Regions from separate parts of the Thauera sp. WH-2 genome, predicted to be linked through region 1. Evidence: predicted binding sites of a transcription regulator. Region 1 holds the regulator's gene; each other region holds the start of a gene.
The links. The regulator sigma-54, encoded in region 1, starts transcription at its own class of promoters, with help from an activator protein. The targets are predictions, from matches to a motif close to TGGCACGCTTNCTGCTNA.
Positions count from the first base shown of each region.

Region 1 (3,837 bases):
TGGACATCCGCCGCACCGGTACGATCAAGAAGGGCGACGAAGTGGTCGGGTCCGAGACCCGCGTCAAGGTGGTCAAGAACAAGGTCTCGCCACCATTCAAGGAAGCGCACTTCGACATCCTCTACGGCGAGGGCATCTCACGCGAGGGCGAGATCATCGACCTCGGCGTGGAGCGCAAGATCGTCGACAAGTCCGGCGCCTGGTACGCATACAACGGCGACAAGATCGGCCAGGGCAAGGACAACTCGCGCGAGTTCCTGCGCAACAATCCCGCGCTCGCACGCGAGATCGAGAACAAGGTCCGCGCCGCGGTCGGCCTGCCCGAGATGGCGCCTGCCAGCCCGGCTTCCGCCCCTGCCGAGGCCTGAGCGGAGCCGCGCACATGGGCGAGCCGAGCCTGCGCGAGCGCGCGCTTCGCCACCTCGCCCGCCGCGACCACTCGCGTGCCGAGTTGGCGCGCAAGCTCGCCTCGCATGGCGAGCACGACGAGATCCAGGCCGTGATCGCGCGCATGGGCGAACTCGGCCTGCAGTCCGACAGCCGCTATGCCGAAGTCTTCGTGCGCAGCAAGTCGGCCCGCTTCGGCGAGACACGGCTGCGCAGGGAGCTCACACTGCGCGGAATCGACCGTGATCTGATCGACGCTGCGCTCGCGACCGAGTGCGTAGAATCGGAGCTCGACCGTGCTCGCAGCGTGCTGCGCGGCCGATTTTCCACGCCGCCCACCGAAACCCGTGAATGGGCCCGCCAGGCGCGCTTCCTGCAAACCCGGGGTTTTGCACCCGAACTGATCCGCAAGCTGCTGAAAGAGCCCCACGATGAGTCTGCTTAAGGTCGCCGGACTGCAAAAGCGCTACAAGGCGCGCACCGTGGTGCACGACGTTGGCTTCGAGGTCGGCTCGGGCGAGGTCGTCGGCCTGCTCGGACCCAACGGCGCAGGCAAGACCACCTGCTTCTACATGATCGTCGGCCTCGTGCGCGCGGACGGCGGGCAGATCACCCTGGACGGGAAGGATCTGACCCATCTGCCGATCCACGCCCGCGCACGCCTGGGCCTTTCCTACCTCCCGCAGGAGATGAGCGTCTTCCGCAAGCTCACCGTGGCCGAGAACATCCAGGCGGTGCTCGAGCTGCAGGGGCTGGACAAGCGCAAGGTCGGCGAGCGGCTCGAAGAGCTGCTGATCGAACTCGGCATCCACCACCTGCGCGACAGCACCGCGATCTCGCTGTCGGGCGGCGAGCGCCGCCGCTGCGAGATCGCCCGGGCGCTGGCCACCGATCCGCGCCTGATCCTGCTCGACGAACCCTTCGCCGGCGTGGACCCGATCGCGGTCATCGACATCCAGAAGATCATCCGCTTCCTGAAGGAGCGCGGCATCGGCGTGCTGATCACCGACCACAACGTACGCGAGACGCTCGGTATCTGCGATCGCGCCTACATCATCAGCGAAGGCCGTGTGCTCGCCAGTGGCGCACCGACCGAGATCATCGAGAACGAGCAGGTGCGCCAGGTCTACCTTGGCGAGCACTTCCGGCTCTGACTGCGCGCCCCTGCTCACGCCATGAAGCCCAGCCTCCAGCTCAAGCTCTCGCAGCACCTCACACTGACGCCGCAACTGCAGCAGTCGATCAAGCTGCTGCAGCTATCGACGATCGAGCTGAATCAGGAGATCGAGCGCTTCCTGCTGGAAAACCCGATGCTCGAGCGCGAGGAGGGCGAAGGCGAGTTCCTGCCCGCCGCCGCAAGCACGCCCAGCGAACAATCCCACCAGGAAGCACCGCAGGGCGAAGGCCCCGCCGAATCCGGCAGCGAGGCTCTGCAGCACGAAGGCGGAGAGGGCAGCAGCGAGGATGAGAGCATCGACTGGTCCAGCGTGGGCACCGGGGCCTCCAGCCGCAGCGAGGACGATGAGGACATCGATTATCAAGAGTTTCAGGCCGCCGGCATCTCGCTGCGCGACCACCTCGATCAGCAGATCGCCCTGTCGCCGCTGTCGGATCACGACCGCGCGCTGGTGCGATTCATCGTCGAGGCGCTGGACGATGACGGCTATCTGCACCAGCCGCTTGAGGAACTACTCGAACTGCTGCCGCCCGAATCGGGCATCGAACTCGAAGACCTGAGCATTGCCCTGCACCATGTGCAGAACCTCGAACCAGCGGGCATCGGCGCGCGCTCGCCGCAGGAATGTCTCGCGCTGCAGTTGCGCACACTGCCAGAGTGCGCGACGCGAGCACTCGCCCTCGAGGTCGCCACCAAGCACCTGGAACTGCTCGCCGAACGCAACTTCGCCAAACTGAAGAAGCTCACTGGCTCGGACGACGAAGCGCTGCGCGCGGCGCACGCACTGATCTGCAGCCTCGACCCGCACCCCGGCTCGCGCTATTCCACCAGCGAGACACGCTATGTGCTGCCCGACGTGGTCGTACGCAAGGTGCGCGGGCGCTGGTCGGTCAGTCTCAACCAGGACGCCATGCCGCGCCTGCGCATCAACCGCCTGTACGCCAGCCTGCTGCAGCAGAACCGCGGCCAGGGCGGCGGACTGGGCGGCCAGTTGCAGGAGGCACGCTGGCTGATCCGCAACGTGCAGCAACGCTTCGACACCATCCTCCGCGTTTCCCAGGCCATCGTTGACCAGCAGCGGCAGTTCTTCGATCATGGCCCTGTGGCCATGCGCCCGCTCACGCTGCGGGAGATCGCCGACCAGCTTGAACTGCACGAGTCGACCATTTCGCGCGTGACCACGCAAAAGTACATGGCGACACCGCGCGGCGTGTTCGAGCTCAAGTATTTCTTCGGCAGTCATGTCGCCACCGACACCGGTGGGGCGGCCTCTTCCACGGCGATTCGCGCGCTGATTCGCCAGTTGGTGGAAGCCGAAGACAGCAAGAAACCGCTGTCCGACGCCAAGATTGCCGAGATTCTAGGCCAGCAGGGTATCGTGGTCGCACGGCGCACCATCGCCAAGTATCGCGAATCCCTCAATATCCCGCCGGTCAGCATGCGCAAATCCATCTGACAACCACAGGAGTCACCATGAATCTCAACATCACCGGGCATCATGTCGAAGTTACCCCGGCCATCCGCGACTACGTCACCTCCAAGCTCGATCGCGTCATCCGCCACTTCGACAACGTCACCAGCGTTGCGGTAATCCTCTCCGTCGAGAAGCTCAAGCAGAAGGCCGAAGTGACCCTGCACGTGCGCGGCAAGGACATCTTCGTTGAAAGCGACGATGCCGACCTGTACGCCGCCATCGACTCGATGACCGACAAGCTCGACCGCCAGGTGCAGAAATACAAGCAGAAGATGGCCGAGCACAACCACGAGTCGCTGAAGCACCAGACCCCCGAGGACTGAGCCTTTCGTTACAGCCCCATGACCGGGGCGCGGTTGTGGTTATAATGCGCGCGTTTTGACGACGCCTGCGGCGCCCGCCCCGGAACGACAGTCGCCCCGGCGACCTGGAAGACCGGGGCGTCGTGTTTGCACACCTGCGAATGAGCCTGATATCCCAACTCCTGCCACTTCCCAATGTGGTGGTCGACCTCGACGCCAGCAGCAAGAAGCGCGTCTTCGAGCAGGCCGGCCTGCTTTTCGAGAACAACCAGGGCATCGGTCGCAGCACCGTTTTCGACAGCCTGTTCACCCGCGAACGCCTGGGCTCCACCGGCCTCGGGCAGGGCATCGCGATCCCGCACGGCCGCATCAAGGGCCTCAAGGATGCAGCGGGCGCCTTCCTGCGCCTGGCCACGCCAGTCCAGTTCGATGCGCCGGACGGCCGCCCGGTCAGCATGCTGTTCGTACTGCTCGTGCCCGAACAGGCCAACGAGACA
Region 1 covers NZ_JBLWFG010000003.1:11,029-14,865, forward strand. Annotated here, with positions in the region: gene recA (recombinase RecA) at 1-368, shown strand, start outside; gene ACNKW1_RS06595 (regulatory protein RecX) at 383-832, shown strand; gene lptB (LPS export ABC transporter ATP-binding protein) at 819-1,541, shown strand; gene ACNKW1_RS06605 (RNA polymerase factor sigma-54) at 1,563-3,020, shown strand; gene hpf (ribosome hibernation-promoting factor, HPF/YfiA family) at 3,038-3,361, shown strand; gene ptsN (PTS IIA-like nitrogen regulatory protein PtsN) at 3,502-3,837, shown strand, end outside.

Region 2 (3,837 bases), on a different contig from region 1:
CGCCCGAGTTGCAGGAGCGCCTTTTCGAGCCTTTCTTTACCACTCGCGCGGAGGGCACCGGTCTGGGGCTCGCGATCGCGCGCGGCGTCGCCCGTGCGCACGGCGGCGACATCACGCTGCGCTCCGCACCGGGGCAGGGGGCGGAATTCGCGCTGACCGTGCCGCTCGCATCGGCAGCCGCTTCGAACGGGGACGAACCCACATGATCGAGACATTGAACATCCTCGTGGTCGAGGACGACGCCGCGCTGCGCGATGCGGTCTGCTTCACGCTGGAGATGGCGCATCACGGCGTCGTCGGCGTCGATGGCGGGCCGGCGGCGCTGGCGGCGCTGGAGCAGGACCACTTCAACCTCGTCGTCACCGACCTGCGCATGCAGCCCATGGATGGCCTGCAGCTGCTGCATGAGATCCGTGCGCGCTGGCCGCAGCTGCCGGTGCTGCTGATGACCGCCTATGGCGACGTGGACAAGGCCGTGGCGGCCATGCGCGGGGGCGCCTGCGACTTCCTGATGAAGCCCTTCGAGCCCGATGTGCTGCTCGAGAACGTGCGCCGCTACGCCGCCGTGCAGCCGGATGCGGAAGACACCGTGGCCGAGGATCCGCTTACGCGCAACCTGCTGGCGCTTGCTGCGCGTGTGGCCGAGACCGACGCCACGGTGATGCTTTCGGGCGAATCGGGCACCGGCAAGGAAGTGTTCGCGCGCTACATCCACGAACATTCGCCGCGCGCCGGCAAGGCCTTCGTCGCCATCAACTGCGCGGCCATCCCCGAGAACCTGCTCGAAGCCACGCTGTTCGGCTATGAGAAGGGCGCCTTCACTGGCGCGCAGGCGGCGCAGCCGGGCAAGTTCGAACAGGCGCAGGGCGGCACCATCCTGCTCGACGAGATCTCCGAGATGCCGCTTGGCCTGCAGGCCAAGCTGCTGCGCGTGCTGCAGGAGCGTGAGGTCGAGCGCGTGGGCGGCAAGAAGCCGGTGGCGCTGGACATCCGTGTGCTCGCCACCAGCAACCGCGACATGCCGGCCGAGGTCGCCGCCGGACGCTTCCGCGAAGACCTCTACTACCGGCTCAATGTGTTCCCGATCGCGATTCCCGCGCTGCGCGAGCGCCCCGGCGACATCGTCCCGCTCGCGCGGCATTTCCTTGCGCGCCATGCCGCCCGGCTCAAGCGCCAGGTGCGCTTCTCGCCCGAAGCCGAGGTGCTGCTTGCGCGCTACGGCTGGCCCGGCAACGTGCGCGAGCTCGAGAACACCATGCACCGGGTGCTCATCCTCACGGCGGGTGACGAGGTGAACGCAGAGACTGTGCGGCTGTGCCTGCCGCACTGGAATCCGGAGGCGGCAACACCTGCCGCTGCGCCGGCAAGTTCTGCCGCTTATCTGTCTGCATTCACGTCTCCAGTCACGCCCCCACTCACGCCCCCGACGGCTGCCGTGCCCGTGCACGCCGCCCCGCTACCGCCAGCGGCGGGCCCGCTTCCTGCTTCCAGCCCCCATGAGGCAGTGGCCCAGCGCCCGGCGAACATGAAGGACCTGGAGCGCGAGCACATCCTCTCGACGCTGCGCGCGCTGGGCGGCTCGCGCAAGAAAACCGTTGAAAAGCTTGGGATTTCAGAGCGTACGCTGCGCTACAAGCTGCAGCAGTACCGTGAGGAGGGCCATGACTGCTGACCCGGGCCCTCCAGAGCTTCCCTGTGGAAACGGGCTTGCCCGCGAGTGCGGCACCCAAAGGCGCGGCGGTCGCGGGTAGGCTGCACTGCGACCACGCCAATGCTTGGCATGCCGCTTGCTCTGCTACACTGACGTCACCAAACACCCTGAGGCTGGGGAACGCACATGGATACCCGTGGAATCGACCAGATGCTGAGCGACCTGCGCTCGGTATCGCAGGCTGCACAAGGCAAGGCCGCATCGCCCGCCGACGCGCCCGCCGGGGGCGTTAACTTTGCCGACGTGCTTGGCAACGCACTCAAGGATGTCAGCGCCGCGCAGGGCGAGGCACGGGCGATGGCCGAGAACTTCTCCGCAGGCGACCCCAACGTGAACCTGCAGGACGTGATGGTCAATCTGCAGAAAGCAAGCCTGTCCTTCCAGCAGATGGTGCAGGTACGCAACCGGCTGGTCACGGCTTACCAGGACATCATGAACATGCCGGTATAACCGGCGCCGGCGCAGCGATCGCTGCGCCGCTCTTCAGAAACCGCCGCGCGTGCGCGCGTTGATCTCGCGCTCGACGTTGAAGATGTAGCGCTGGATGCGTGTGTCCGCGCTGCGCGGCAGGGATTCGAACCGCAGGCCGATACGCAGCTGCTCGGTACCGTTGGGCCGAAGCTGACGGTTGATGTTGCGCACCTCCAGATCGACCGGCAACGGCTCGCGGTCCGTCAGGCGCAGCGTACAGCCGTGCAGGAACTCCCCGATGGTGAGCTCGCGCAGGTCGGCCGGAACCTGCACCGCGATCCCGGTGCCGCTGATGTCGACGACGCGCGTCTCGCTGGGGGCCTGCTCGGACCCTTCCGCTGGCGGAATCGTCAGCGTGACGTTGTGCGCAATGGGCACCTGCAGGCGGAAGAAGTCGCGGCGTTGCAGGCGCAGCACCTCGGTCGGGAGCCTCGCACGCAGAGCTGGGCGGCCTTCGTCGACCACTTTGCGGATGCCCGTCGCGGTGAACTGGATGCGGATGCGGTTGATCTGCGTGGTGCACAGGATCTGCTCGGCTTCGAGTGCCTTGGCGTGAATTTCCGCGTCCGGGCTTACGTCGATCAGGATCGCCTCGTCATCGGGCATGACCTTGAGCACCGCGCTGACGTAGGAGACCCCGCCGCGAATGTAGGCCGACATCAGGCAGCGGTTGTCGATCAGTTCCTTCATCACCTGAAGGATCTGTCCCCGACCGCGCAGGATGTAGCGCTCGAATCCCGCGTCCTGCATGGGTGGAACGGGGGTGAAGGTCTTTTTCTCTTCTTCCATGGTCTCGGATGTCAAGTCAGCCCCCGCTCGCGCGCGTTGCGCTCTCGTTCCATGCGCAGGACGTAGCGCTGGATTGCGTCGCCTGCGCCGCGCGAGAGGTTGGCGAAGGCGCAGCCGATCCGCAGCAATTCGACGCCGTTCATGCGGGTGATGCGGAAGAGGTTGCGTACGATCAGTCGCGCGCTGATCGGTGGGTTGTCGGGCAACAGGAGCGTGCAGTCCTCGAACGCGGCCCCCTGTTCCAGCGTGACGCCACCGGGCGGCACGGCGATCGCGAGACCACCGCGGCTGATGTCGAGGATGTTCAGTTCCACCTCGCGTATCGTTCCGTCGCCCAGCGGCAGGGGCAGCCTGCACACCACGCGGCGCGGGGACGAGGATGAGGGGGTCTGCAGACGGTAGAACTCGCGGCGCTGCAGGCGCAGCACGGTGTTGGGGAAGGGCGCGCGAAAGCCGGGTTTGCCTTCCTCGACTACCCGTACTGGGCGGCGGACGAGGAATTGGATCCGCACGCGGTCAAGCTGCGTGACGCAGTCGAGTGCCTCGGATTGGGCAATGCGGTCGTTCTGCAGAGGATCTGCGCTGGCATCGAGCAGGATGCCGTGCTGCTCGTCGGCCTCGATCAGGGCGGTGATGAAACTCTGCCCGCCGGGGACCATGCGTGCGCTGACCAGCCCTCGGCTGGCGAGCAGCGCTCGAAAAAGTGCCTTGATTTCGACGGGGTCGCGCAGCAGGTATTTTGCTTCGTCTTCACCGTAGACCAGCTCGACGCGGGTATCTTCCTGTTCGATGTGCATCTTGTGCAGAGTGTTGTAGGGCGTACCCGCTTTCTTTCCAAACGCTCGTTCCCGCGTGTTCCGGCGCGT
Region 2 covers NZ_JBLWFG010000001.1:443,228-447,064, reverse strand. Annotated here, with positions in the region: gene ACNKW1_RS02095 (sensor histidine kinase) at 1-206, shown strand, start outside; gene ACNKW1_RS02090 (sigma-54-dependent transcriptional regulator) at 203-1,672, shown strand; gene fliE (flagellar hook-basal body complex protein FliE) at 1,838-2,161, shown strand; gene ACNKW1_RS02080 (flagellar brake protein) at 2,195-2,971, opposite strand; gene ACNKW1_RS02075 (flagellar brake protein) at 2,983-3,768, opposite strand.
Region 2: a site for sigma-54 is predicted at 1,777-1,794, ahead of fliE (flagellar hook-basal body complex protein FliE). Genes of this name have one in related genera too.

Region 3 (3,837 bases), on a different contig from region 1:
CGGCGGCCACGGCGGCAACCGCAGCGCGCAGCAGGAAGGGCTGGATCCGGAACATGGCGAACCTCGATCAGAATGGCAGGACGGCAAGGAAGAAGCGCTGCAGCCAGCCCATCGTGTTGGACTGGTCGATGAAGCCGCTGCCGCGGTACTCGATGCGCGCGTCGGCCACCTGGGTGGACTGGACGGTATTGGTGGACGTGACGGTGTTGGGGTCGATCACGCCGGAGAAGCGGATGAACTCGCTGCCCTGGTTGATCGCGAGCATCTTCTCGCCCGACACCAGCAAGTTGCCGTTGGGATAAACGTCGATGACAGAAACGGTGATCGTTCCATTGAAGGCATTATTCGCGCTCGCCGCCCCCGTTCCGTTGAACTCGGACTCGACCCCGGCCTCGATGTTCAGCCCATTGAGGCCGCCCAGGGGCAGACGCGACGATGCGGTAATCCCCCCCGTCATTCCGGACCCGCGCGAGGCATTGGTGTTGGCGTTCTTGGTCGCGGTGTTGCGCTCGACCAGGTTGATCGTGATGATGTCGCCGACATGACGGGCGCGCCGATCCTCGAACAGCGGCCTTGCGAGCGCGGCCTGGTAGATCGCGCCATTGGCGGGCGGCATTGCCGCGCGTTCGTTCGGGCGCACGCTCATCGGCTGATGCACCGCCGTCGGCGGAACGGTGTCGATGGACGCACAACCCGACAGCAGGGCCACGATCAGGAGCGCAAAGGCGCGGATGCTGCGCATGACCGTTTCCTCAGAGCTGGGTGAGCCGACCGAGCATCTGATCGGACGTCGAGATCGCACGCGAGTTGAGCTCGTAGGCGCGCTGGGTGACGATCATGCTGACGAGTTCCTCGGCCACGTTGACGTTCGAGGTCTCGACATAGCCTTGGTTGATCACCCCTGCGCCATTGGTGCCCGCCTCGGTCGGCGTGGCTTCGCCGCTCGACGCGGTCTCGTAGAAGAGGTTCTCGCCCGCGCTCTGCAGACCGCCCGGGTTGATGAAGGTGGCGATCTGAATCTGCCCCACGGGCTGCGGCTCGACCTGATTGGGCAAGGTCACGGTGACGGTGCCGTCCTTGCCGATGGTGATCGATTTGGCGTCGGCGGGGATCTGGATGCCGTCGAGCAGCGGATAGCCGCTGGGGGTGACGACGTTGCCCTGGTTGTCGAGTTGCAGGGCGCCGTCCCGAGTGTAGGCGGTCGTGCCGTCGGGCATCTCGATCTGCAGAAAGCCATTGCCCTGGATCGCGACATCGAGCGCGCCGCCGGTCTGTTGCAGGCTGCCCTGCGTGAAGATGCGCTCGGTCGCGACCGGTCGCACGCCAGTACCGATCTGCAGGCCGCTGGACACCTGCGTCTGCTGCGTGGTCTGTGCGCCCGGCTGGCGCATGGTCTGGTAGAGCAGATCCTCGAACACGGCGCGTTGCCGCTTGTAGCCGTTGGTCGATACGTTCGCCAGGTTGTTGGAGATCACGTCCAGCGAGGTTTGCTGGGCATCCAGCCCGGTCCGGGCGGTCCACAGTGAGCGGATCATGATGAAGTCCTCTGTTCTGCCTTGCCGCTGCGGCAGGTTTTGCCGCAGCGTGACGGCGATTGCCGCTTTTTCACGGGATCAGTCTAGCCCTCGGTCGGGCCAGGCCATTGCAGGATAAGCAATGCAAAAACCGTGCTAATCGGCAGGCCAAGCGCGGAAGGGCTCAGCGCCAGGCGAGCACCTGGCTGGCTGCGCGGTCGTTGGCCTCGGCGGTCTGCAGCATGCGGACCTGCATCTCGAACTGGCGGGCGAGCGAGATCATCTGCACCATCTGGTCGGCCACGTTGACGTTGCTGCCCTCGACGTAGCCGCCCGCGACCTGGACGTTGGGGTCGACCGGCGCTGGCGCTCCGTTGGCAAGGCGGAACAGGCCGTCGTCGCCACGCACGAGTTCCGCCTCGGGCGGGTTGACCAGCTTGAGTTGGCCGACGAGGTTGACGACGCCATCGTCCGGATTGATCGAGGAGATCGAGCCGTCCCGGCCGATGACGATCTCGGTGTCGGGAGGCAGCGTCACCGGCCCGCCATCCCCGATCACGGGTAGCCCCTCACGCGTCTGCAGCACCCCCGCGGGGCTGAGCGTGAGGCTGCCGTTGCGGGTGTAGGCCTCGCTGCCGTCGGGCTGCTGCACCGTCAGCCAGCCCTTGCCTTCCAAAGCCACGTCGTAGGGACGCCCGGTGTACTGGATCGTGCCGGGCGTGAAGTCGTTGGCGACGCTGGCATCGACCGCGAACGAGCGCGTGCGGAAAGCTTCGGTCTGGACCTCCACCGCACGCAGTTTGTGCAATTGCGAGCGGAAACCGGTGGATGCGGCATTGGCGATGTTGTTCGACACCGCGGCCTGCTGGTCCATCGTGCCCTTGGCACCGGTCATCGCGGTGTAGATCAGGCGGTCCATGTTCGACTCCCTTGCTTGTGTCGGCCGACGGCCGGCTCAGGCATCAGCGCAGGTTGACCAGCGTCTGCAGGATCTGGTCCTGCGTGCGGATCGATTGCGCGTTGGCCTGGTAGTTACGTTGCTGAATGATCATCTGCACCAGCTCCTGGGTCAGATCGACGTTGGACTCCTCGACCTGGCCGGCGGAGATGACGCCGTTGAGCCCGTTGCCCGGCTCGCCGCGGGCGAAGCCGCCCGACTCCGGCGTCTCGACCCAGTAGTTGTTGCCGATGGGCGACAAGCCGTTGTTGTTGCGCACGGTCGTCAGGTTGACGATCGCGATGTCCTTGGTGATGCCGTTGGTGTAGCGCGCCTGGATGACGCCGTTGCGGCTGATCGCCAGGCCGGCGATCTCGCCGGGGGAAGAGCCGTTCTGGGTCAGTTCGCGCGGCGTGGACTTGCCGCCGAACTGGGTGATCAGCGACATATCCACGTCGATCACGCTCGGGTCAGCGTCCGGACCAAGGTTGGAATTCAGGACGAAATTGCTGGGCGGAACGAGCTTGCCGAGCCCATCGAAGCTCAGCGTCGCATTTGCTGCGATCGGCGGCGGCGGCACCGTGTTATCGACAACGGTGTAGACATCCCACGTGCTGTTTACGACATCCGTACGCCGGGCGAAGTAAAGGGACAGCGAGTGCTCCTTCCCGAGGGAGTCGAAGATCTTCAGCGCGGTCGAGTACGTGTAGGTGGCGGGAACATCCGGATCGAAAGGCGTCGTTGTGGCGTCAATGGTCGCTGCGTCCGCGCTGAGGTTGAGGCTCAGGCCAACATCGGTGGTCGCCGTGGCACCCACCCCGGTCGAAGGAATCATCATCGTACGGAACGAATCGGCTGTGACCGTGGCCGGCGCCTGAACGTCGCCCGACACGGCATCAACCAACTGGTACCCCATCAACCGGTCGCCCAATGCGGTAACGATGTAGCCATTCTTGTCGATGTTGAACTGGCCGTTACGGGTCAGCGCGTAGCCACCGTTCTGCAGCTCCACCTCGAAGAAACCATTGCCATTGGCCGCCATGTCGAGCGGGTTGTTGGTGGTGGTGATGTTGCCCTGGTTGAAGGTCTGGCGCACGGCCTGCACCCCGCTGCCGATACCGATCTGGACCTTGGAGACTGCACCGGTGAGCGAGGATGCGTAGGCGTCGGCGAACACCGTGCCGGAGTTCTTGAAGCCCACGGTGCTGGCGTTGGCGACGTTGTTGGAGATGACGTCGAGCGCCTTCGAGGAAGAATTCAGGCCGCTGAGGCCCTGCTGAAATGCCATGATCGGTGCTCCGGATCAGAGAATCTGCTTGACGTCTGCAACCTTGAACACGCCAAGGTCGCCAACCTGAAGGTCGGTGCCGTTGGCACCACGCACGA
Region 3 covers NZ_JBLWFG010000001.1:465,853-469,689, forward strand. Annotated here, with positions in the region: gene ACNKW1_RS02185 (flagellar basal body P-ring protein FlgI) at 1-55, opposite strand, end outside; gene ACNKW1_RS02190 (flagellar basal body L-ring protein FlgH) at 68-742, opposite strand; gene flgG (flagellar basal-body rod protein FlgG) at 753-1,535, opposite strand; gene flgF (flagellar basal-body rod protein FlgF) at 1,699-2,433, opposite strand; gene flgE (flagellar hook protein FlgE) at 2,477-3,739, opposite strand; gene ACNKW1_RS02210 (flagellar hook assembly protein FlgD) at 3,755-3,837, opposite strand, start outside.
Region 3: a site for sigma-54 is predicted at 1,656-1,673, ahead of flgG (flagellar basal-body rod protein FlgG). Genes of this name have one in related genera too.